4 regions of the Pseudescherichia sp. L3 genome follow, and region 2 is predicted to be linked to each of the others. Evidence: predicted binding sites of a transcription regulator. Region 2 holds the regulator's gene; each other region holds the start of a gene.
The links. Region 2 encodes PurR, which represses purine synthesis genes. Its sites were predicted from a motif close to CANGCAAACGTTTGCNTG; they were not measured.
Positions count from the first base shown of each region.

Region 1 (5,880 bases), 1.3 Mb from region 2:
CGACCTGCGGATGGACGAGATGGACGGCATGCAGCTGTTTGCCGAGATCCAGCGCGTCCAGCCGGGCATGCCGGTGATCATCCTCACCGCCCACGGCTCGATTCCCGACGCCGTTGCTGCCACCCAGCGCGGGGTATTTGGCTTTCTCACCAAGCCGGTGGACAAAGATGCGTTGTATAAAGCTATCGACGATGCCCTTGAGCATGCGGCCCCCGCCAGCGACGAGACGTGGCGGGAGAATATCATCACCCGTAGCCCGGTGATGCTGCGCCTGCTGGAGCAGGCGCACATGGTGGCCCAGTCCGACGTTAGCGTGCTGATCAGCGGCCAGAGCGGAACCGGCAAGGAGATCCTTGCCCAGGCGATCCACAACGCCAGCCCGCGCGGCAAAAATGCCTTTATTGCCATCAACTGCGGCGCGCTGCCGGAGCAGCTGCTGGAGTCGGAGCTGTTTGGTCACGCGCGCGGGGCCTTTACCGGTGCGGTCAGCAGCCGGGAAGGGCTGTTCCAGGCGGCAGAGGGCGGCACGCTGTTTCTCGATGAGATTGGCGATATGCCTATCCCACTTCAGGTCAAGCTGCTGCGCGTATTGCAGGAGCGCAAGGTGCGTCCGCTGGGCAGCAATCGCGATATCGATATCAACGTGCGGATCATCTCTGCGACCCACCGCGATCTGCCAAAGGCCATGGAGCGGGGTGAATTTCGCGAGGATCTCTTCTACCGCCTGAACGTGGTCAGCCTGAAGATCCCGGCGCTGGTGGAGCGGGCAGAGGATATCCCCCTGCTGGCCAACCACCTGCTGCGTCAGTCGGCCAGCCGGCATAAGGCATTTGTGCGGGCCTTCTCTACCGACGCCATGAAACGCCTGATGACCGCCTCCTGGCCGGGCAATGTACGCCAGCTGGTGAACGTCATTGAGCAGTGCGTGGCGCTCACCTCCTCGCCGGTGATCAGCGATGCGCTGGTGGAGCAGGCGCTGGAGGGGGAGAACACCGCGCTGCCAACCTTTGCTGACGCCCGGAACCAGTTTGAGCTTAACTATCTGCGCAAGCTGTTGCAGATCACTAAGGGCAACGTCACCCACGCCGCGCGGATGGCCGGGCGTAACCGCACCGAGTTTTATAAGCTGCTTTCTCGTCACGAGCTGGACGCCAACGACTTTAAAGAGTAGGCCGCACACGCACGTGAAATATGGTAGTGTGAGCAATCGATTACGACGCTGCTGACAGGCAAAAGAATTAGGGGATCACCGTGAAAAAGATTGATGCGATTATTAAACCTTTCAAGCTGGATGATGTGCGTGAGGCGCTGGCTGAAGTCGGCATTACCGGGATGACCGTCACCGAGGTGAAAGGCTTTGGTCGCCAGAAGGGCCACACCGAGCTGTACCGTGGCGCGGAGTACATGGTGGATTTTCTGCCGAAGGTAAAAATTGAGATCGTGGTGACGGACGATATCGTCGATACCTGCGTGGATACCATTATCCGCACGGCGCAGACCGGGAAAATCGGCGACGGTAAAATTTTCGTTTTCGACGTGGCGCGCGTAGTACGTATCCGTACCGGCGAAGAGGACGACGCGGCTATCTAAAGAGTCCGCAGGCTTACCCCAGCCCCCTTTGCGCGGGGCGGGGTAAGCGAGATCTTAGAGAACCTTGTGCGGACCGAAACACTCGTAGTGGATGCGATCGGCATCAACCCCAAGCGCAATCAGCTGTTTCGCCGCAAACTGCATAAAGGCTACCGGGCCGCAGAGGTAACACTGCATCGCCGGGTCGCTAAACGCCCCCTCCAGCTTGCTTAAATCCATCAGCCCTTCGCTATTAAAGCGTGCTGCGCTGCGATCTGCCTCAGTGGGAATACGATACCAGGTGTGCGCCTGGAAGTGCGGCAGCTTACTGCCCAGGGCGGCAACCTCATCTTCAAAGGCGTGCACCTCGCCGCTCTCGGCTGCATGGTACCAGTTCACCTGGCCTTGATGCTGCGCGCTGGCGAGGGTATCCAGCATGGCCAGCATCGGGGTCTGACCTACGCCAGCGGAGATCAGCGTCACTGGAGCCTGCGCAGGCACGTCGAGGAAGAAGTCACCCGCCGGAGAAGCCAGCTGAACCACGTCGCCGACGCGCGCCTCGTCGTGCAGCCAGTTGGAAACCTGACCGCCTTGCTCACGCTTCACGGCGATACGATACCCTTTACCATCGGCCTTGCGGGTCAGGGAGTACTGGCGGATCTCCTGATGCGGGAAACCGTCCGGTTTCAGCCAGACGGCGAGATACTGGCCTGGGCGATACTCGGCCACCGGCTGGCCGTCGACCGGCTCGAATTCAATGCTGGTGATCAGCGCGCTGCGCGGCGTTTTCGCCACGATGCGGAAGGGGCGGGTGCCTTCCCAACCGCCGGGCTGGGTAGCGTGGGCTTTATACAGCTCGGCTTCGCGGTTGATGAACACGCCCGCCAGCACGCCGTAGGCTTTGCCCCACGCCTCCAGCACCTCCTGACCCGGGCTATACAGCTCATCAAGGGTTGCCAGCAGATGTTCACCGACAATGTTGTACTGGTCAGGTTTGATCTGGAAGCTGGTGTGCTTCTGGGCGATCTTTTCTACCGCAGGCAGCAGCGCCGGGAGATTCTCAAGATTACTGGCATAGGCAGCAATGGCGTTAAACAGCGCTTCACGCTGGTCACCGTTGCGCTGGTTGCTCATGTTGAAAATCTCTTTCAGCTCCGGATTATGCTTAAACATGCGATCATAGAAGTGCGCCGTTAGCTTTGGGCCGGTCTCAACAAGCAGGGGAATAGTGGATTTTACGGTTGCGATAGTTTGAGCATCAAGCATTGCCTTTTCCTTATTGATCATTTCTATAAGTTGCATTATAAATGCATCTTATAAAAGTTCCCCTGCATTGTAAATGGTTAATAGCGTATTTAGGTTGCGTCGCGATGTCATGAAATATTTGCACGATATACCTGAAAAGAAATCGTGATTACAGGGGAGGATACTTATGGGACAAACCCTTGTGCCACGGGGAGCCAATCGTTTGCGTAAAAACCCATGTCAAGACCTGTTATCAGAAAATGGATCGGTTATACTGGTCGCCGGTGCCCCGAGGGCCATTGAAAATTACCGTTAGCTGAGTCAGGAGATGCGGATGTTAAAGCGTGAAATGAACATTGCCGATTATGATGCCGAGCTGTGGCAGGCGATGGAACAAGAGAAAGTACGTCAGGAAGAGCACATTGAGCTGATCGCCTCCGAAAACTACACCAGCCCGCGCGTTATGCAGGCACAGGGTTCTCAGCTGACCAACAAATATGCCGAAGGCTATCCGGGCAAACGCTACTACGGCGGCTGCGAATACGTCGACGTGGTTGAGCAGCTGGCTATCGACCGCGCTAAAGCGCTGTTTGGCGCAGACTACGCTAACGTTCAGCCGCACTCCGGCTCCCAGGCTAACTTCGCGGTCTACACTGCGCTGCTGCAACCGGGCGATACCGTTCTGGGTATGAACCTGGCGCAGGGCGGCCACCTGACTCACGGCTCCCCGGTTAACTTCTCCGGCAAGCTGTACAACATCATCCCTTATGGTATTGATGAGTCAGGTAAAATTGATTACGAAGACATGGCGAAGCAGGCTAAAGAGCACAAGCCGAAGATGATCATCGGTGGCTTCTCCGCTTACTCCGGCGTGGTTGACTGGGCAAAAATGCGTGAAATCGCAGACAGCATCGGTGCTTACCTGTTCGTTGATATGGCGCACGTTGCGGGTCTGATTGCCGCAGACGTCTACCCGAACCCGGTTCCGCACGCGCACGTTGTGACCACCACCACCCACAAAACCCTGGCGGGTCCACGCGGCGGTCTGATCCTGGCGAAAGGCGGTGATGAAGAGCTGTACAAAAAACTGAACTCCGCTGTCTTCCCAAGCGCGCAGGGCGGCCCGCTGATGCACGTTATCGCGGCAAAAGCGGTGGCACTGAAAGAAGCGATGGAGCCAGAGTTCAAGGTTTACCAGCAGCAGGTCGCGAAGAACGCCAAAGCGATGGTGGACGTGTTCCTGAACCGTGGCTACAAAGTGGTTTCTGGCGGTACTGAAAACCACCTGTTCCTGCTGGATCTGGTTGATAAGAACCTGACCGGTAAAGAAGCTGACGCTGCCCTGGGCCGCGCCAACATCACCGTGAACAAAAACAGCGTGCCAAACGATCCGAAGAGCCCGTTTGTGACGTCCGGTATCCGTATCGGTTCTCCGGCTGTGACTCGCCGCGGCTTTAAAGAAGCGGAAGTGAAAGAGCTGGCTGGCTGGATGTGCGACATTCTGGACAATATCAACGACGAAGCCGTCATTGAAAGCACCAAAAAGAGAGTGCTGGATATCTGCGCCCGCTTCCCGGTTTACGCATAATCCTTCCAGAATGTGAAAAAGGCCGCTGATGCGGCCTTTTTTATTGAAGTTTAAAAGAATATTAAATGCTTCCTTTAATGACACCACACGCAATCATAGAAATAAACGCTATTAAAGAAATATAGAAATCGATAATAAACCAATATTTAAGTTTTGGTGGCAATTGCTTCATAAATAAAACATCATCCACTTTGCTGTGAATAGATTTTTTTCCGAATATCAATGGGCGTAAAATAAAGCTGTTTTTTACTGCGTAACCAGCAGCAAAGCCAAACGGACTACACTCTTTCAGGATTGAAACAGCTAATGGTAGCTCTCCAAACTCACGCTCATATAAATCGCAAACTTCATTGAACCTACTTTTGCTAAATATTGCCATTAAAATTGTCAGAAAGCAGCAGGTCAGGAAAATTGACCCTAAAACTAATGCCAATACATCGCGTAAGTTATTCATTTATTATTTGCCCACTAATTTTTTCACCAGTCCATTCACCGATTGCTCCAAATAGCTTATCACCTTTATATGCTGCCGTTCCTGTAACCGCCAGGGAGCACGTGAGAGCCAGAATTCCCCCAGCCTCAATACTTAATCCTCCTAAAACGACCGCACATCCGGCATCCGCTATCTCCGATGTTAAAATTTTAGTGGCAGCTATGCCGCCTCCTAACCCGCCGGCAAACTCCCCCACTGATGCAAACGTCGTTTTCTTGCATTCGCGTCCTGTAGTACAGGCATCATAGATTTTTCCAGCTGCATTAAGAGCATTCAGACCGATCCCGACTCTGCCGAAAACTTCCATCGCCTTAACAATTTTGGCAGCCTTTTCAATATGCGTGGCGTAGTTCTCAATATCACCCACACCGGTTTCGTTCCACCGGTGTGTAATGGCGTGAGTGGAAAGGCCTAATGATGTTTTCAGGCTTTCATATTGATTAAATATGAAACGTTTATTCATGAATGCTTTTAATATGCTGTCGAGTTGAGCCAGCAGTTGACGGCGCTGAACATAAAACTCCTCCCCGATAAGCGCACCCTGGGTGATATAGGCATTTTGATAGGTTGTCTGAATTTGTATTAACAGTTGCTCTATACGCTCAAAATAGCCTTTTGCCGCTTCTGCAATACTCCCTACTGCATCCCTTCCGGTTCCCGATGCATCAAGGGCTGCGGCAGCCATTGCCAGTACATCACGGTTTTTGTGCAGAAACCTGGCCTGCTGGTGGCTGAGTGGTGCCAGTGCCGCATCAACCCGTGCTTTTGCGGCTTTCATATGGGCTATCTGCCGATCATTCTGTTTTTCAGGATCGACAATTAATAGAAGAGAACCTGCTTTATATTCCTCTGAACCATTCAGCGAATGATAAAGGGCTTTTGTACCGGGTACTGATTCGTCATTGAATAACCATGATTCATAACCTTTAGCCGTTGCGCCATAGGGAAGAATACAGTAACCCGCATCAACAGGAGTATGGGGCTT
Region 1 covers NZ_JANKYC010000001.1:2,344,250-2,350,129, reverse strand. The annotation lists gene glrR (two-component system response regulator GlrR) at 1-1,171, shown strand, start outside; gene glnB (nitrogen regulatory protein P-II) at 1,252-1,590, shown strand; gene hmpA (NO-inducible flavohemoprotein) at 1,645-2,835, opposite strand; gene glyA (serine hydroxymethyltransferase) at 3,149-4,402, shown strand; gene NR795_RS11360 (hypothetical protein) at 4,464-4,856, opposite strand; gene NR795_RS11355 (PAAR domain-containing protein) at 4,849-5,880, opposite strand, start outside.
Region 1: glyA (serine hydroxymethyltransferase) is a predicted target of PurR. The motif match lies at 3,027-3,044, and genes of this name have one in related genera.

Region 2 (5,880 bases):
TAGCCCTGCCATTGTCTGGCAGGGCTTTTTATTACTCCACCGCGTATTCGCGTTCGACGTTGCCACGCCCGGAGATCAGCACCAGCAGCAGCGCCAGCACCGCAATCAGCGCCCCGGTCACCGGTACCACGCTATACCCCAGCCCGCCGGAGATCACCGCCCCACCTGCCGCTGCGCCCAGCGCATTGCCCAGGTTGAAGGCACCGATATTCACTGAGGACGACAGGCCTGGCGCCTCATGGGCCACGCGCATCACGCGCATTTGCAGCGGTGGCACCACGGCAAAGGTCGCTGCACCCCAGATGACCATGCTCACCGCCGCACCCAGCTCGTTACGTGCCAGCAGCGGGATTGCCAGCATGATAACGATCAGCAGCAGGAAAAAACCTTTAAGGGTACCGTTTACAGAGCGATCCGCCAGCTTGCCGCCCAGATAGTTGCCGATGGAGAAACCGACCCCAATCAGCACCAGCATGGCAGTAACAAACAACGGCGTGGCATGGGTAATCTCATGCAGTACCGGTGCGATGTAGGTATAGAGCGTAAACATTGCCCCCGCGCCGAGCACGGTGGTCAGTAAAGCCGACAGCACCTGGGGACGTACCAGCACGGCCAGCTCTTTGCGTACATCCGGACGCTGCCCGGCGCTGCCTTTTGGCAGAGAGAAGAACAGGCTCAGCATCGAGATCACACCGAGGCCCGCCGTGGCAAGAAACGACATTCGCCAGCCGATGGTTTCACCTAGCCATGTCGCCGCCGGCACGCCGCCGATGTTGGCGATGGTCAGCCCCATAAACATGGTAGCCACCGCGCTGGCCTGCTTCTCTTTGGGCACAACGCTGGCTGCCACCACCGATCCCAACCCAAAGAAGGCCCCGTGATTAAGGCTGGTGAGAATCCGCGACAGCATCAGGGTGGTGTAGTCAGGAGAGAGTGCGGACAGCACGTTGCCCAGGGTAAAGATGGCCATCAGGAAGATCAGCGCGCTACGACGCGCGCGATGGGAGAGCAGCAGCGTCATCAGCGGCGCACCCACCATCACGCCAATGGCATAGGCGCTAATAAGCATCCCCGCTGCCGGTATAGAGACATCTACCCCACGAGCGATCGTCGGCAGCAGGCCCATCGGGGAGAACTCGGTGGTACCGATGCCAAATGCCCCAATCGCCAGGGCCAGCAGGGGAAAGTTGATTTTCATATTTTGACTCCAGAATTGCCGTGTCGACAGGCGACACCGTCACAGAAGCCAAAAGCATGACATTTATCACAAAAAAACAGAAGTTATCAAACTAACAAAAGTTTATTGCCATTTTGATAACAATTGGGCGGGGAAAAGGTCGACATTAAACAGAGGGAGAGAGGCCCCTCCCCCATGCTGAATCAATTTAACGCAGCGGTCAGCGCACCCGCAACAATCAGGCCCAGCACAACAACGGTGGTCATCAGGGAAAACTTCAGATCTGCACTCATCAATTTCTCTCCATTCTTATTACCCCACAAAAAGTGAGCCTGCGCATTTTTACACATTTATGGGCAAAAATCTTCTTTGATTTGGGGTGATATGCGTTTTAACGCTTCCCCTTTTCATCAAGATAAGACAAAATTCCACGCTAAATTTATTCGCGTACCGGCCATAGACCCCTCCTGACGTTCCGTGTCGTTTTCCCGGCGAATCGCATCTCCAAACGTTGCGTGCAGGCTGAGTAGAGGCAAACGTTTACCTACACTATTTTCAGGAGCTTACGTCGTGGTTTGGAGTGACATTGAATGGCAACTATAAAAGACGTAGCGAAACGAGCAAACGTTTCCACCACAACCGTATCACATGTTATTAACAAAACCCGCTTTGTGGCAGAAGAGACGCGTAATGCGGTGTGGGCAGCTATTAAAGAGCTGCACTACTCACCCAGCGCCGTGGCCCGCAGCCTGAAGGTTAACCATACCAAATCGATTGGCCTGCTGGCGACCAGCAGCGAAGCGCCCTACTTTGCCGAGATTATCGAAGCGGTAGAGAAAAACTGCTTCCAGAAAGGCTATACCCTTATCCTGGGTAATGCCTGGAACAACCTGGAGAAGCAGGGTGCCTATCTGTCGATGATGGCGCAAAAGCGCGTCGATGGCCTGCTGGTGATGTGCTCTGAATACCCCGCCCCGCTGCTCAGCATGCTGGAGGAGTATCGCCATATTCCCATGGTCGTCATGGACTGGGGCGAGGCAAAAGCAGACTTTACCGACTCGGTGATCGATAACGCCTTCGAAGGCGGGTATATGGCTGGCCGTTACCTGGTCGAGCGCGGCCATCGTGAGATTGGTGTGATCCCTGGCCCGCTTGAGCGCAACACCGGCGCGGGTCGTCTGGCTGGCTTTATGAAAGCCATGGAAGAGGCGCTGATCAGCGTGCCGGAAAACTGGATTGTGCAGGGCGACTTTGAACCCGAGTCCGGCTACCGGGCGATGCAGCAGATCCTCTCTCAGCCGCACCGCCCTACTGCCGTGTTCTGCGGCGGCGATGTGATGGCAATGGGTGCGCTCTGCGCCGTCGACGAGATGGGCCTGCGCGTGCCGCAGGATGTATCGCTGATCGGCTATGATAACGTGCGTAACGCCCGGTTCTTCACCCCTGCGCTGACCACCATCCACCAGCCCAAAGACTCGCTGGGGGAAACCGCCTTTAATATGCTGATGGACCGCATTGTGAATAAGCGTGAAGAGTCACAGTCGATTGAGGTTCATCCTCGGCTGATCGAGCGCCGCTCGGTCGCTGACGGTCCCTTCCGCGACTATCGCCGTTAAGATCCCGCCGCGATAAAACCTGCGGGAGCCGATCACTCCGGCTCTCGCAGCCACTCCCGATTAAGCGTTTCGCTATCGCCTAAGTAGTCCAGCAGCCAGCCCAGCGCGGGCGAGTTGTCGTTTTGCTGCCAGGTCAGGCAGCATGCTGCATCTGGAAACGGCTCTTCCAGCTGGAGCTCCACCCACTCACCGCGATCGAGCCACGGCCGTGCAAAATGGCCCGGCACCATACCGATGCACAGTCCGGCGCTCAGACACTCTGCTGAAGAGGTCCAGTCCGGCACCACCATTCGCCGCTGGTTGTCCAGCAGCCAGGTGATCCTCTTGGGCAGCAGCCGGGAAGTATCTTCCCACACCAGCGACGGCCAGCCGCGCAGGAGATCGTCACTCAGCGGGCCACCCCTGCCCGCCAGCGGGTGATGAGCGGCCACGACGCAGCGCCAGTTGAGCATCCCCATATCGCGAAAGGCAAAGCGCCCGCCTACAGGTATGGCCTGAGTCGCACCGATAGCCAGCTCTACGCGCCCATCGGCCAGCGCATCCCAGACGCCATTAAACACCTCTTGCGACACCAGCAGCTCCACGTCTGAAAAGTGGCGGTAGAAGTCGACGATCATCTGCCGGGTGCGTTCGGGACGCACAATATTATCGACGGCAATGGCAAGCTGCCCGCGCCAGCCGTTGGCTATCTGCTGACACTGCTGTCGGGTGACCTGCATTTTTTTGATGACAGACCGCCCCTCCTGCAAAAACCAGCTGCCGGCAGGGGTCAACACGACATCCCGATGACGTCGTTCGAACAAAGGCACGGCAAGCCACTCTTCCAGCTGGCGAACGGTATAGCTGATTGCAGAGGGAACCCGGTGCAGCTCCTGGGCGGCGGCGCTAAAGCTGCCGGTACGGGCGACGGTATCTACGACTTCAAGGGAGTAATCTGACCACATATTCTGCCTGCAAAAAATTTGAATGCACCGCGCAAATATTACCGTTTCACAACCGACAATGCACTGCCTACACTTTGCCGCTTTGCGATCTGTCCTGTTCACCTGTCGTGTAAAAGATAATAAGAAGGAATCATGATGTTACCTGGTAAAGGGTTTTTAGTTTGGCTGGCGGGATTAAGCGTGCTGGGCTTTCTGGCAACGGATATGTATCTGCCGGCGTTTACTGCTATTCAGCAGGATCTCAATACGCCTGCATCGGCCGTGAGCGCCAGCCTGAGCCTGTTTCTGGCCGGTTTCGCCCTCGCCCAGCTGGTATGGGGCCCACTCTCCGATCGCTTTGGCCGCAGGCCAATACTGCTTTGCGGGCTGGGGCTGTTTGCTTTCGGCTGCCTCGGCATGCTGTGGGTGCGTGACGGCACCACGCTGCTGGTGCTGCGTTTTGTTCAGGCCGTAGGGGTCTGTGCTGCGGCGGTTAGCTGGCAGACGCTGGTAACGGACTACTATCCGGCTCAGCGGGTTAACCGGATTTTTGCCACCATCATGCCGCTGGTAGGGCTGTCACCTGCCCTTGCGCCGCTGCTGGGAAGCTGGATCCTTGCCCACTCCCACTGGCAGACGATCTTCATGGTGCTGTTTGTTATCACGCTGCTGCTGATGCTGCCCGCGCTGCGCCTTAAAAAACCGGTCAAAAAACAGCACCCGCACGCGACGCCCGTCACCTTTGGGCTGCTGTTACGCTCCCGCTTTTACTGCGGAAACGTCACCATCTACGCCGCCTGCTCGGCCAGCTTTTTCGCCTGGCTGACCGGCTCGCCGTTTATCCTGAGCGCGCTGGGCTATGGTCCCACGGCGATTGGGTTGAGCTATGTCCCGCAGACCATCGCCTTTCTGCTGGGCGGTTACGGCTGTCGCGCCGCGCTGCAACGCTGGCAGGGGCCACGCATGCTGCCCTGGCTGCTGGCCCTCTACGCCCTGAGCGTGGTTGCCGTCTGGCTGGTCTCCTTTATACCGCAGGTTTCATTAACGCTGTTGCTGGTGCCGTTCTGTGTCATGGCGATGGCTAACGGTGCGATCTATCCCATTGTTGTAGCCCAGGCATTGAGTCCGTTTCCACAGGGCGCGGGACGCGCGGCAGCGCTGCAAAATACCCTCCAGCTGGGCCTCTGCTTCTTCGCCAGCCTGCTGGTTTCAACGCTTATCGCTACGCCTCTGCTCACCACGACCAGCGTTATGCTGTTGACCGCGCTGCTTGCCGGGCTGGGCTATTGGGTGCAAAAACAGGCAATAAAATAATTAGTTAACTAACCATAATCGGTTGAACGAGCCGTTTTTGCGTCCTATACTCAATTCGATAATTCTTAATAGCAAAAATATGTATTGGCAGGCGTCGGAGTACGCCTGTTCTTCCATGGACGGCATTTTCGGCAAGGGCTATCTCCCTTCCTCTGTTCTACGTCGGATATCAAGCTCACGGCCCGTTCCGTGGGATTTCTCACAAACCATTAAACGCGTCTACGCTGTTTGAAGGTTCTGATCACATAGGGTGATGGAGAAGCTATGAGTTCATCGTGTATAGAAGAAGTCAACATACAGAGCGATAACTGGTTCCGTATCGCAAACGAACTGTTAAGCCGTGCGGGCATTAACATTAACGGTACCGCCCCGTCGGATATCCGGGTTAAAAATCCCCGTTTTTTTAAGCGCGTGTTAAAAGAGGGCTCGCTTGGGCTGGGTGAGAGCTATATGGACGGCTGGTGGGAGTGTGACCGGCTGGATATGTTCTTTAGCAAGGTTCTCCGCGCCGGTCTGGATAAGCAGATGCCGCGCCACCTCAAAGATACCCTTCGTATTGCAGCAGCGCGGGTGCTTAACCTGCAAAGTCAGAAGCGTGCCTGGATAGTTGGCAAAGAGCATTACGATCTGGGTAACGATCTCTTCAGCCGCATGCTCGATCCCTATATGCAGTACTCGTGTGCCTACTGGAAAGAGGCCCAGACCCTGGAAGCCGCACAGCAGGCCAAGCTGCGGCTAATCTGTGAAAAATTGCAGTTGCAGCCCGGCATGCGCGTGCTTGATATCGGCTGCGGCTGGGGTGGTCTGGCTTACTTTATGGCTAAAAACTATGGCGTCAGCGTGACCGGCG
Region 2 covers NZ_JANKYC010000001.1:1,040,446-1,046,325, reverse strand. The annotation lists gene NR795_RS05140 (MFS transporter) at 32-1,198, opposite strand; gene NR795_RS05135 (YnhF family membrane protein) at 1,381-1,470, opposite strand; gene purR (HTH-type transcriptional repressor PurR) at 1,768-2,793, shown strand; gene punR (DNA-binding transcriptional activator PunR) at 2,826-3,737, opposite strand; gene punC (purine nucleoside transporter PunC) at 3,873-5,030, shown strand; gene cfa (cyclopropane fatty acyl phospholipid synthase) at 5,295-5,880, shown strand, end outside.

Region 3 (5,880 bases), 1.3 Mb from region 2:
GCTCGCAGCGTGCTGGAGCAGACCGGGTATGACGTCAAGCCCGCTATTTTAATGGTGCTGACCGGCCTGGACGTGGACGCAGCCCGCGCCCGGCTCGACATGCACCAGGGATTCTTACGCGCCGCGCTGAATAGCTAAGAGGTACACATGGATAAGTCACTGACGCTGGCAGGAGAGATCCTGCAGGGCATTGGCGGGCAGGGCAATATTCTGCGGCTGGAAAACTGTATGACCCGCGTACGGTTTGAGGTGCAGGATGAGGGGCTGCTCAATATCAGCGGGCTGAAAGCGCTTCCGGGCGTCAGCGGCTACGTTAAGCAGGGTGAGCAGCATCAGCTGATTGTCGGGCCAGGAAGAGCGGGCCAGGTAGTGGATGCCATGCGCTCGCTGGTTAACGGGGCGGAGGCTGCACCGATCCCGGATGAGATCGACCGTAATAAGGCGCAGGCAAAAGCCCAGTATAAAGCGCCAATGAGCGACGCCCTGCGCATGTTGGCGAACGTTTTCATTCCGCTTATCCCGGCGTTCATCGCCTCCGGGCTGATCACCGGCATTATCAATATCCTGAAGCGGCCCGATATTGCTGGCGATATCGCGATTCACTACCCCAACCTGCTGGGGCTGCTCGGCATCTTTGGCAGCGCCGTGTTTGCGATCATGAATATTCTCGTGGGGGTCAACGCGGCGAAGGTCTTCGGTGGCTCGCAGGCGTTAGGCGGGGTGATGGCCGGTATTCTCTCCAGCCCGCAGCTGGCGCAGATCACCCTGTTTGGCGAAGCGTTGCAGCCTGGGCGCGGCGGGGTGATCGCCGTGCTGCTGGTAGTAGCCCTGATGTGCTGGTTTGAGAAGCGGCTGCGCGAGCGGCTACCGGGTTCGCTGGAGCTGATTCTCAACCCGCTGCTGACCACGCTCATCACCGGGGCGATAGCTATCGTGGCGCTACAGCCGCTCGGGGGGTGGATTTCTGAATCTATTGCTCAGGGGGCAGGCTGGGCTATCGATCGCGGCGGCCTGCTGGTGGGGGCGGTGCTGGCCGGGACCTTTTTGCCGCTGGTGCTTACCGGCCTGCATCAGGGGCTGGTGCCGATCCACGTGGAGCTGGTCCAGGCGCATGGCTATAACGCCCTGTTACCCATCCTCTCAATGGCAGGCGTCGGTCAGGTCGGGGCGGCGCTCGCCGTGTTGCTGAAAACGCGCAATACCCGGTTAAAAACGGTCATCAAAGGCGCGCTGCCGGTGGGGCTGCTCGGCATCGGTGAGCCGCTGATTTTTGGCGTTACGCTGCCGCTGGGTAAGCCGTTTATCGGTGCCTGTCTGGGCGGCGCGGTGGGTGGGGCACTGGTCTGCTACTGGAAAGTGGCGACGGTCATTACCTTTGGCATTTCCGGTTTACCGCTGGCTTTAACGATTGTTACCGGAAAAGTCACGATCTATCTGTTAGGCTATTTATTGGCTGTCCTCGCCGGGTTCGTGTTTACCTGGCTGTTAGGTTTTAACGATCCAAAGGAGTAGGGTTTGGCAAATAGCGAGCGTCGTGTTGTGTTTTTCGATCTGGATGGAACGCTGCATCAGCAGGATATGTTCGGGACATTTCTGCGGTATCTGCTGCGGCATCAGCCACTCAATGCGCTGCTCGTTCTACCTTTGCTGCCGGTTATCGGCATTGCGTTACTGGTAAAGGGGCGGGCCGCCCGCTGGCCGATGAGCCTGCTGCTGTGGGGCTGCACCTTTGGCCACAGCGAGGCGCGGCTTAAAGCGCTGGAGAAGTCATTTGTAACCTGGTTTCGCGAGCGCGTCACCGCCTTCCCGGTGGTGCAGGATCGCCTGACCAACTATCTCGACGCCTCCGATGCTGATATCTGGCTGATCACTGGCTCCCCGCAGCCGCTGGTAGAGCAGGTCTATTTTGATACCCCCTGGCTGCCCCGCGTCAACCTGATCGCCAGCCAGATCCGCCGCAGCCACGGTGGCTGGGTGCTCTCCATGCGCTGCCTCGGGCATGAGAAGGTGGTGCAGCTGGAGCGGAAAATCGGCACGCCGCTGCGCCTCTACAGCGGCTACAGCGACAGCAAGCAGGATAACCCGTTGCTCTACTTCTGCGAGCATCGGTGGCGTGTCACCCCCCACGGTGAGCTTCAGCAACTCGAATAGTGTGTGCGTACTTACACCTGTGTATAATGCGCCCCGTTTTGACTACTGGAGTGCTGAGCCGTGTCCGATACCGAATTGACCCATGAATACTGGATGCGCCACGCGCTTATGCTCGCGCAGCGCGCCTGGGATGAAGGGGAGGTGCCGGTCGGGGCGGTGCTGGTGCACAACGACCGCGTGATTGGCGAGGGGTGGAACCGGCCCATTGGCCGCCACGATCCCACCGCGCACGCCGAGATCATGGCCCTGCGTCAGGGGGGGCTGGTGCTACAAAACTACCGTCTGCTTGATACCACCCTCTACGTCACTCTGGAGCCCTGCGTTATGTGTGCGGGGGCAATGGTTCACGGCCGTATCGGCACGCTGGTGTTTGGCGCGCGCGATCTGAAAACCGGCGCGGCAGGCTCCCTGATGGATGTCCTGCACCATCCTGGCATGAACCACCGGGTAGAGATCGTCGAGGGGACGCTAAATGGGGAGTGTTCCGGCATGCTCAGCGAATTTTTCCGCCAGCGTCGGCTGGCGATCAAAGCGCAAAAGCAGGCGCGCTAAGGCGTCTCAGCGCCTGCTGACGCCTGGTTCAAAATCCCCGGTAGCGTAAAGCTGGACTGACCGAACGCCTCGGCGGGAGAGAAGGCGCTCAGCGGCATCACGCCATAGTGGGTCTCGGCGAGCTCCTCCTGAGCGACCACCGGATAACTTTGCGCCATACGCTGCTCGTGAGCAATCTGCTGCTCCTGCTGCCGCGCTTTCTCCTGCAGATAACCTACCAGGCTAATCTGATACTTACGGATATTTTCCACGTAGGCGTAAGCTTCATGCCCGCGGGCGTAGCCATAGGTAAGCCTGCTATACCACGCCTTCTGGCTAAGCAGCGGCAGACGCTGTTTGACATCTGACCAGCTATCCGGGTTGCCTTTGGTCTTCGCCGTCAGGGCGCGGACGTCAAGCATATGGGCATAGCCCATGTTGTAGGCCGCCAGTGCAAACCAAATCCGCTCCTCCTCGGGCACCGTTGCCGGGACGTGATCCATCATATCCTGAAGATAGCGCGCCCCGCCGCTGATGCTCTGTTCAGCATCGGTGCGATCGGTCAGGCCCAGGCTCTGGGCGGTATTTTTAGTCAGCATCATCAGGCCGCGTACGCCGGTGGGGGAGGTGGCCTGGGTGTCCCAGTGGGACTCCTGATAAGAGATGGCCGCCAGCAGACGCCAGTCGATCTTCTGGGCGTACTTTTCAAACAGCGGACGCAGGTCAGGCAAGACGCTATCGATGGCGCGCAGGAAGGCGCGAGTATCAACATAGTCGAACCCCTTGCCGTGGCCGAGATACTTCTCCTCAAGGCGCGCCAGGGTGCCGTCCTCGTTAATCACGTTGAAGAAGTCCAGCATGGCGGCGGAGAGGGCGTTATCGCTATCATTCTGGCTAAACCATGCCACCGGCTGCTCGTCGGTAATATCCAGCGCCACCGCCAGCTCGGGGTGCACGCGCTGGAATAGACTTATGGCCACGGAGTCGGCGATGGTATAGGCCAGCTTTCCCTGAGCAACTTGCAAGAGCAGATCGTTAGTGCCCAGCTTCTCGTCCACCTTCCAGCTCAGATCCGGATACTTCTTCTCCTTTAACGCCTGCAGATCGCTAATGACAACGTGCCCTGGCGCGACGGTCAGTTGTGCATCGGTCACTGAGGCTAACGTGCGTGGACGCAGGCTGCCTACCCGATAGACCAGCTGCTGGGAAACGGAATAGTAGACCGGCCCGCTCTGATAGTGCTTGATGCGTTCGTTGTTATAGACCAGCCCGGCCGCCAGCATATCGGCATTGTCGTTATCGAGATCGTCAAACAGCTGGTTGATGTTTTGCCGCACGGTAATGCGCAGCTTCACGCCAAGATAGGTAGCAAACTGTTCGGCCAGCTCGTAATCGAGGCCGGTGGGTTTATCACTGGTGGCGTTCCAGGTAAGCGGAGAGACCAGGGTGCTGACGCGCAGCTCGCCGCGCGCCTGGATCGCAGCGATGCGGTTTTCGGCTTTACCCGACCAGGGGATCGAGGGCCACAGAGCTGCTGCCAGCAGCAGAGTCACAATGCCGATAAGCAGATAATTAAACTTTAATTTTCTCAAGGAGTTAATTCTCTGCGTCACCTGACGCCTCAGTCCGCCGTCATTATTATAGAAAAGCATTTATCCGGAAGTGAGCGGCATTTTGCTTAAGATTGCGGCACTTAGCAACTTATTAGAGAATTAGGTAACATCTATTGCTAAAAATTTCGGGCAATTTTATTTCCACGCAAACGGTTTCGTCGGCGGGCAGGATTCTTTATAATGACGCCCGTTTTCCCCCTGGCGCATTCTTACAGCGTCATCGACGCGCTAAAGACGAGAGACTTATGATGGAAATTCTGCGTGGTTCGCCTGCACTGTCTGCATTCCGTATCAACAAACTGCTGGCACGCTTTCAGGCAGCCGCCCTCCCGGTAAGCAACATTTACGCTGAGTATGTCCATTTCGCTGACCTCAACGCTCCTCTAAATGCCGATGAACACGCCCAGCTCGGCCGCCTGCTGACCTACGGCCCGCGCCTGAGCAGCCACGCGCCTGCCGGCAAGCTGCTGCTGGTGACGCCGCGTCCGGGGACCATCTCTCCCTGGTCTTCAAAAGCAACGGATATCGCCCACAACTGCGGCCTGACGCAGATCGCCCGCCTTGAGCGCGGCGTCGCTTACTACGTTGAAGCGTCTACCCTGAGCGCTGAACAGTGGCAGGCGGTGGCCGCCGAGCTGTATGACCGCATGATGGAGACGACCTTTGACGCACTGCAAGAGGCGGAGAAACTCTTTGCCCACCATCAGCCCGCGCCGGTAGAGAGCGTGAACATGCTGGAACAGGGACGTGCAGCGCTGGTAGAGGCTAACCAGCGTCTGGGTCTCGCGCTGGCGGAAGACGAAATTGATTACCTGTTCGATGCCTTCACCACCCTCGGGCGCAACCCGAACGACATCGAGCTGTACATGTTCGCCCAGGCGAACTCCGAGCACTGCCGACACAAGATCTTCAACGCCGACTGGGTAATCGACGGCGAGCAGCAGCCGAAGTCGCTGTTTAAAATGATCAAAAATACCTTTGAGAAAACCCCGGACCACGTGCTGTCGGCCTATAAAGACAACGCGGCGGTGATGGAAGGTTCAGAGGTTGGGCGCTTCTTCGCCGATAGCGAAGCAGGCCGTTACGATTTCCATCAGGAGCCTACCCATATCCTGATGAAGGTCGAGACCCACAACCACCCGACGGCGATCTCGCCATGGCCGGGCGCGGCAACCGGCTCCGGCGGTGAGATCCGTGACGAAGGTGCAACCGGCCGCGGCGCGAAGCCGAAAGCGGGCCTGGTGGGCTTCTCCGTCTCTAACCTGCGTATTCCGGGCTTTGAGCAGCCGTGGGAAGAGGATTTCGGCAAGCCGGATCGTATCGTTACCGCGCTGGATATCATGACCGACGGTCCGCTGGGCGGCGCGGCGTTCAACAACGAATTTGGCCGTCCGGCGCTGACCGGCTACTTCCGTACCTACGAAGAGAAGGTCAACAGCCACAACGGCGAAGAGCTGCGCGGCTACCATAAGCCGATCATGCTGGCGGGCGGTATCGGTAACATCCGCGCCGATCACGTGCAGAAGGGCGAGATTACCGTTGGCGCGAAGCTGGTCGTGCTCGGCGGCCCGGCGATGAATATCGG
Region 3 covers NZ_JANKYC010000001.1:2,355,508-2,361,387, reverse strand. The annotation lists gene murQ (N-acetylmuramic acid 6-phosphate etherase) at 1-138, shown strand, start outside; gene NR795_RS11415 (PTS transporter subunit EIIC) at 148-1,512, shown strand; gene yfhb (phosphatidylglycerophosphatase C) at 1,516-2,151, shown strand; partial or broken gene tadA (tRNA adenosine(34) deaminase TadA) at 2,178-2,703, shown strand; gene mltF (membrane-bound lytic murein transglycosylase MltF) at 2,700-4,274, opposite strand; gene purL (phosphoribosylformylglycinamidine synthase) at 4,541-5,880, shown strand, end outside.
Region 3: purL (phosphoribosylformylglycinamidine synthase) is a predicted target of PurR. The motif match lies at 4,438-4,455, and genes of this name have one in related genera.

Region 4 (5,880 bases), on a different contig from region 2:
AGGGCGAACACTTTTAGTTTGGCTTACGGACAAATATTATCGTCATAACCAAATATTAGGTTATTAATGATAAAAGTCGGTTGCTAATGTCTGATGATTCATGCAACGTAATCACCTGTTTATCAAAGCTTCCTGCCGACAATGCAGGCACACATCAAGCAGGGATATAGGGCGGAAATGAATCATAGCGCACGCCGCAAGGCGCTAAGGATTGTCGGGATCATCATGGTAGTTTTGCTGCCTGTGATGCTGGCGCTATGGTTTGCTCACATCCGCGCCGTTAAAGAGACCGGCATACAGCTGCGTTCATTTGCGCAACTTGCACTGGATAAAACCGAGCTGGTTATTCAGCAGGTTGATAGCGCTCGCAGCGAAGCAGAGAAATTTAAAGGCCGGATCTGTTCGCCAGCGCATCGCTATAATATGCTCAATATTATCCGCGGGCAGCTCTACGTTGCTGATATAATATACGCCAACGGCAATCGTTTTTTATGTTCCACCTCACTGGCGCCCGCCGAACCCTATATTATTCCCGCAGCGGAATATACGCGTTCTCCGGATATCTCCAACTACTATTATCGTGACACGCCGTTTTATGCTGGCTATAAGATGGTCTATATGCAGCGCGGTCATTATGCGATAGTAGTCAATCCGCTGGCCTATAGCGAAGTCATGTCGGATGACCCCTCGCTGGCCTACGGCCTGTATGACACGATAACCAAGGCGTTCTTCTCGGTGAGCCCAACGGCAGATGCCCGGGTACTGGCAGGTTTGATACAGAATAACGATTTTACCTTTCAGCATGCCGGGCGTTTCTATACCATCGCCAACTCTGAAAAGCGCCCCATAGCGATTATTGTCTCGACCTCCAGCGATCGCTATTTCCAGTTTCTCTATCACCAGGCGACGCTCACGCTGCCGCTGGGGATGATTTGCAGCATCATTATTTTGCTAATGTGGTCCCGAACCCACCAGGAAATTAATTCGCCGCGCCGTCTATTGCATCGCGCCTTGCTAAAACGCCAGCTTCGGCTCAATTATCAACCAATTATTGATATTAAAACCGGCCAGTGCGTGGGGGCCGAAGCGCTGTTACGCTGGCCTGGTTTTGAAGGGCAGGTGATGAGCCCGGCGGAATTCATACCGCTAGCCGAAAAAGAGGGGCTCATTGAACGGGTAACCGATTATGCGGTTGAGGAAGTCTTCGCTGATTTAGGCCGTTTCTTATCAGAAAATCCGCAGCTCTATATCTCAATTAACCTATCCGCTTCGGACTTCCACTCCTCTCGCCTGATTGCTTTAATTTCTGATAAAGCCCAACAGCATGCCGTCAAGGCTCAGCAAATTAAAATTGAAGTTACCGAGCGTGGATTTATCGATGTGCCGAAAACAACGCCGGTTATCCAGGCGTTTCGTCAGGCGGGATATGAGGTGGCGATTGATGATTTTGGTACCGGTTATTCCAACCTGCACAATTTATATTCTCTGAACGTCGATATTCTGAAAATCGATAAGTCCTTTATCGATACGCTGACCACCAACAGTACCAGCCATCTGATTGCGGAACACATCATTGAGATGGCGCAAAGCTTACGCCTCAAGATCATTGCCGAAGGTGTGGAAACCTCAGAGCAGGTGACCTGGCTATTAAAGCGTGGCGTGCAGTATTGCCAGGGCTGGTACTTCGCAAAGGCCCTGTCGCCGCAGGACTTTATGGCGTGGACCCGGCAGTCGCTGCGCTGATTTGCCTGCGCTACATCTGATGCCGGTAATCGCTCGGCGTGCGGTCAAACTCCCGCCGGAACACGCGGGAAAAGGTCTGCTGCGAGACGTACCCCAGCTCCATCGCAATATCAAAGATTGGCCGCTGCGTCGTGCGTAGCGCCTCTGCCGCCATTACCAGCCGCCGCTGACGGATATAATCCCCCAGCGTCTGGTGAGTCACCGCACGAAACATCCGCTGCAAATACCATTTAGAGTATCCGGATTTCTGCGCCACTACATCAATGTTCAGGGGTTGGTCGATATGTTCATCAATCCATTCAATAAGCGTTTGAATAATTTGCTGATGGGACATACTGCTGCCTCTTTTTCAGTGCTGAAGTCGTCGTTTGGTCTGAAGCGGAGTATAATTCCTCAAGTTAACTTGAGGTAAAGAGCTTTATGGAAAAGAAATTGCCGCGCATAAAAGCGATGCTGACCCCTGGCGAAGTGGCGAGGCGTAGCGGGGTCGCCGTCTCGGCTCTGCACTTTTATGAGAGTAAAGGCTTGATTAAAAGCGTCCGTAATGAGGGCAACCAGCGGCGCTATACCCGTGACGTGCTGCGCTATGTGGCCATCATCAAGATTGCCCAGCGCATCGGTATTCCTCTGGCGACCATCGGCGAAGCGCTGAGCGTGCTGCCTGCGGGTCATACGCTGAATGCCAAAACGTGGGAGCAGCTCTCTTCCCAGTGGCGGGAGGAGCTGGACAGACGTATTCATACGCTTGAGGCGCTACGGGACGATCTGAATGGCTGTATCGGCTGTGGCTGTCTGTCGCGCAGCGACTGTCCGCTACGTAACCCAGGCGACCGGCTGGGAGAGCAGGGAACCGGGGCCCGTCTGTTAGAAGATGAGGCGAACGACAAATAAAACTAAAGCGCCACAAGGGCGCTTTAGTTATTTCCGGTCTTTGTCTTTCGCTCTATCCCGCTCTTTTACAGGAGGGTTTCCCCCGACATCAACACCCCTCGCTCGAACGCGTTGTTGAGGTTCCGGTTTGTGTTGACACTTTTAGTCTATGCCACCAGACCGAGATTGCCAGAGATAAGCCCACCTGTTATGCCGAAATTTTCTGCGGATCATGCGCAATTTTCTATAGTTAGGGAAGGCAAGGGCAAGCCTGACAAGGCCTTATCTCATATCGATAGCAGGAGACAACCGTGATCACTGTACATCATCTTAATCAGTCGCGTTCCCAGCGCGTTCTTTGGGCCCTGGAAGAGCTGGGTCTGCCCTACCAAATTGTGCGCTACCAGCGCGAAAAAACCATGATGGCCCCCGAGGCGCTAAAGAGAGTGCATCCGCTGGGGAAATCACCGGTGCTGGATGATAACGGCACCATCGTCGCCGAATCCGGCGCAATCCTTGAACATTTGCAGGAAACCTATGATACCCGCGGTCAGCTCAAGCCAACGGATACGCAACAGAAGCTCCAGTACCGTTTCTGGCTGCACTATGCCGAAGGATCGTTGATGCCCCTTCTGCTCATGAAGCTGGTGTTTGGCAGCCTCGGCAAACCGCCGGTGCCCTTTGGACTGCGTACCCTGGGCAAAGCGCTGGGGGAGGGCGTGCAAAAAGCCTGGCTCAATAAACAGCTTGAAACCCATGCGCGCTACATTGAGTCGCAGCTCGGCAGCCAGCCGTGGTTTACCGGCGAGCAGCCCAGCATGGCAGATATTCAGATGAGCTTCCCGGTATTTGCCCTGCTGGCACGCGGCGGCGTCGACCATCTGCCCAACCTGCAGGCGTGGAAAACGCGGGTTGAAAATCGTCCGGCGTGGCAGCGCGCCATCGCCCAGGGCGGCCCCTTCGATCTTCCCGGCGCGTGAGCATGTTAAAAAACGATGGATGAAGAGAGACGGGGGCGGGTCTGGTCAAAAATGTTGCCAGGTTGCGCATAGACGATAACGTTTGCGCATCCGCTGCCTGGTTTTTCGCCGTCATAAGGGAAATTTAGTAAAAACCGATAAAGTTAAGTTGAAATGCCCCCTGTGAACGCTAGATAATCGTTTGCCTTTTTTTACAGCCGTTTTGTTTGCGCGGAGTTAAACGTTTGCTTTTTGTGGCTCTGCTTAGCCACAACCTGTTTTGGAACGATGACGTTTAACGGGCAGTGGATTGTCCACCACGCTAAACAACGAAAAATAAAACTCTTCAGGGGATGTTTTCTATGTCTACGCCTTCAGCGCGTACCGGCGGTTCGCTTGACGCCTGGTTTAAAATTTCTGCTCGTGGCAGCACTGTCCGTCAGGAAGTCGTCGCCGGGTTAACCACCTTCCTCGCGATGGTCTACTCCGTGATCGTCGTTCCAGGCATGTTGGGAAAAGCGGGTTTCCCACCCGCCGCGGTGTTCGTTGCTACCTGTCTGGTGGCCGGTGTGGGCTCTATCGTCATGGGGCTGTGGGCAAACCTGCCGCTGGCCATTGGCTGTGCCATCTCACTGACCGCCTTTACCGCCTTCAGCCTGGTGCTGGGCCAGCAGATTAGCGTCCCGGTCGCCCTTGGCGCAGTGTTCCTGATGGGCGTCCTGTTTACCGTGATCTCCGCTACCGGCATTCGTAGCTGGATCCTGCGCAACCTGCCGCAGGGCGTGGCGCATGGCACTGGGATCGGTATCGGCCTGTTCCTGCTGCTGATCGCCGCAAACGGCGTTGGCCTGGTGGTGAAAAACCCGATTGAAGGGCTGCCGGTGGCGCTGGGCAACTTCGACAGCTTCCCGGTGATGATGTCTCTGATTGGTCTGGCTGTGATTATCGGCCTGGAGAAGCTGAAGGTGCCGGGCGGTATCCTGCTGACCATCATTGGCGTGTCGATTGTGGGTCTGCTTTTCGATCCGACCGTACACTTCTCCGGCATTTTTGCGATGCCGTCGCTGAGCGACGATCAAGGCAACTCGCTGATCGGTAGCCTGGACATCGTTGGCGCGTTGAACCCGCTGGTGCTGCCAAGCGTGCTGGCGCTGGTGATGACGGCGGTGTTCGATGCCACCGGGACTATCCGCGCGGTAGCCGGCCAGGCAAACCTGCTGGATAAAGACGGCCAGATTATCGATGGCGGCAAAGCGCTGACCACCGACTCCCTGAGCAGCGTCTTCTCCGGCCTGGTGGGTGCAGCCCCGGCAGCGGTCTATATCGAATCGGCGGCCGGTACGGCAGCGGGCGGTAAAACCGGGCTGACGGCCATTACCGTTGGCGTGCTGTTCCTGCTGATCCTGTTCCTCTCCCCGCTCTCCTACCTGGTTCCAGCCTACGCCACGGCGCCGGCGCTGATGTACGTTGGCCTGCTGATGTTGAGCAACGTGGCTAAAATCGACTTTGCCGATTTTGTTGATGCGATGGCCGGTCTGATCACCGCTGTCTTTATCGTGCTGACCTGTAACATCGTTACCGGCATCATGATCGGCTTCGCCTCGCTGGTGATTGGCCGCATCGTCTCTGGTGAATGGCGTCGTCTGAATATCGGCACGGTGGTGATCGCCATTGCGCTGGTGGCCTTCTACGCCGGCGGCTGGGCAATCTAAGCCCCTCTGCACCTTAAAATGGGTGGCTCTGGCCGCCCATTTTTGTTTTTAAGGCACATCTTGTTTCCTTTGCGTTAGCCTGCATGTTCTATTATGAGAGGCATGATGCCTCGTCATCGTTCGTCACCTCTCGATATAAAAAACATCGCAAACAGGGAACGCATGGAAATCTTCTTTACCATTCTCATCATGACCCTTGTGGTCTCTCTCTCCGGCGTTATCACGCGCGTTTTACCGTTCCAGATCCCGCTGCCGCTGATGCAGATTGCCATCGGCGCCATGCTGGCGCTGCCGACGTTTGGCCTGCACGTTGAGTTCGATCCCGAGCTGTTTCTGGTGCTGTTCATTCCACCGCTGCTGTTCGCCGACGGCTGGAAAACGCCGACGCGGGAGTTCCTCGAACACGGGCGGGAGATTCTTGGTCTCGCGCTGGCGCTGGTGCTGGTCACCGTGGTCGGCATTGGCTTCCTTATCTACTGGATCGTACCGGGTATTCCGCTGGTGCCGGCCTTAGCGCTGGCAGCCGTGCTCTCCCCGACCGACGCCGTGGCGCTCTCCGGCATCGTCGGGGAAGGACGCATCCCGAAAAAAATCAT
Region 4 covers NZ_JANKYC010000002.1:724,895-730,774, reverse strand. The annotation lists gene NR795_RS14990 (EAL domain-containing protein) at 178-1,743, shown strand; gene soxS (superoxide response transcriptional regulator SoxS) at 1,754-2,077, opposite strand; gene soxR (redox-sensitive transcriptional activator SoxR) at 2,164-2,634, shown strand; gene NR795_RS14975 (glutathione S-transferase family protein) at 2,925-3,593, shown strand; gene NR795_RS14970 (NCS2 family permease) at 3,935-5,284, shown strand; gene NR795_RS14965 (Na+/H+ antiporter) at 5,447-5,880, shown strand, end outside.
Region 4: NR795_RS14970 (NCS2 family permease) is a predicted target of PurR. The motif match lies at 3,665-3,682, and genes of this name have one in related genera.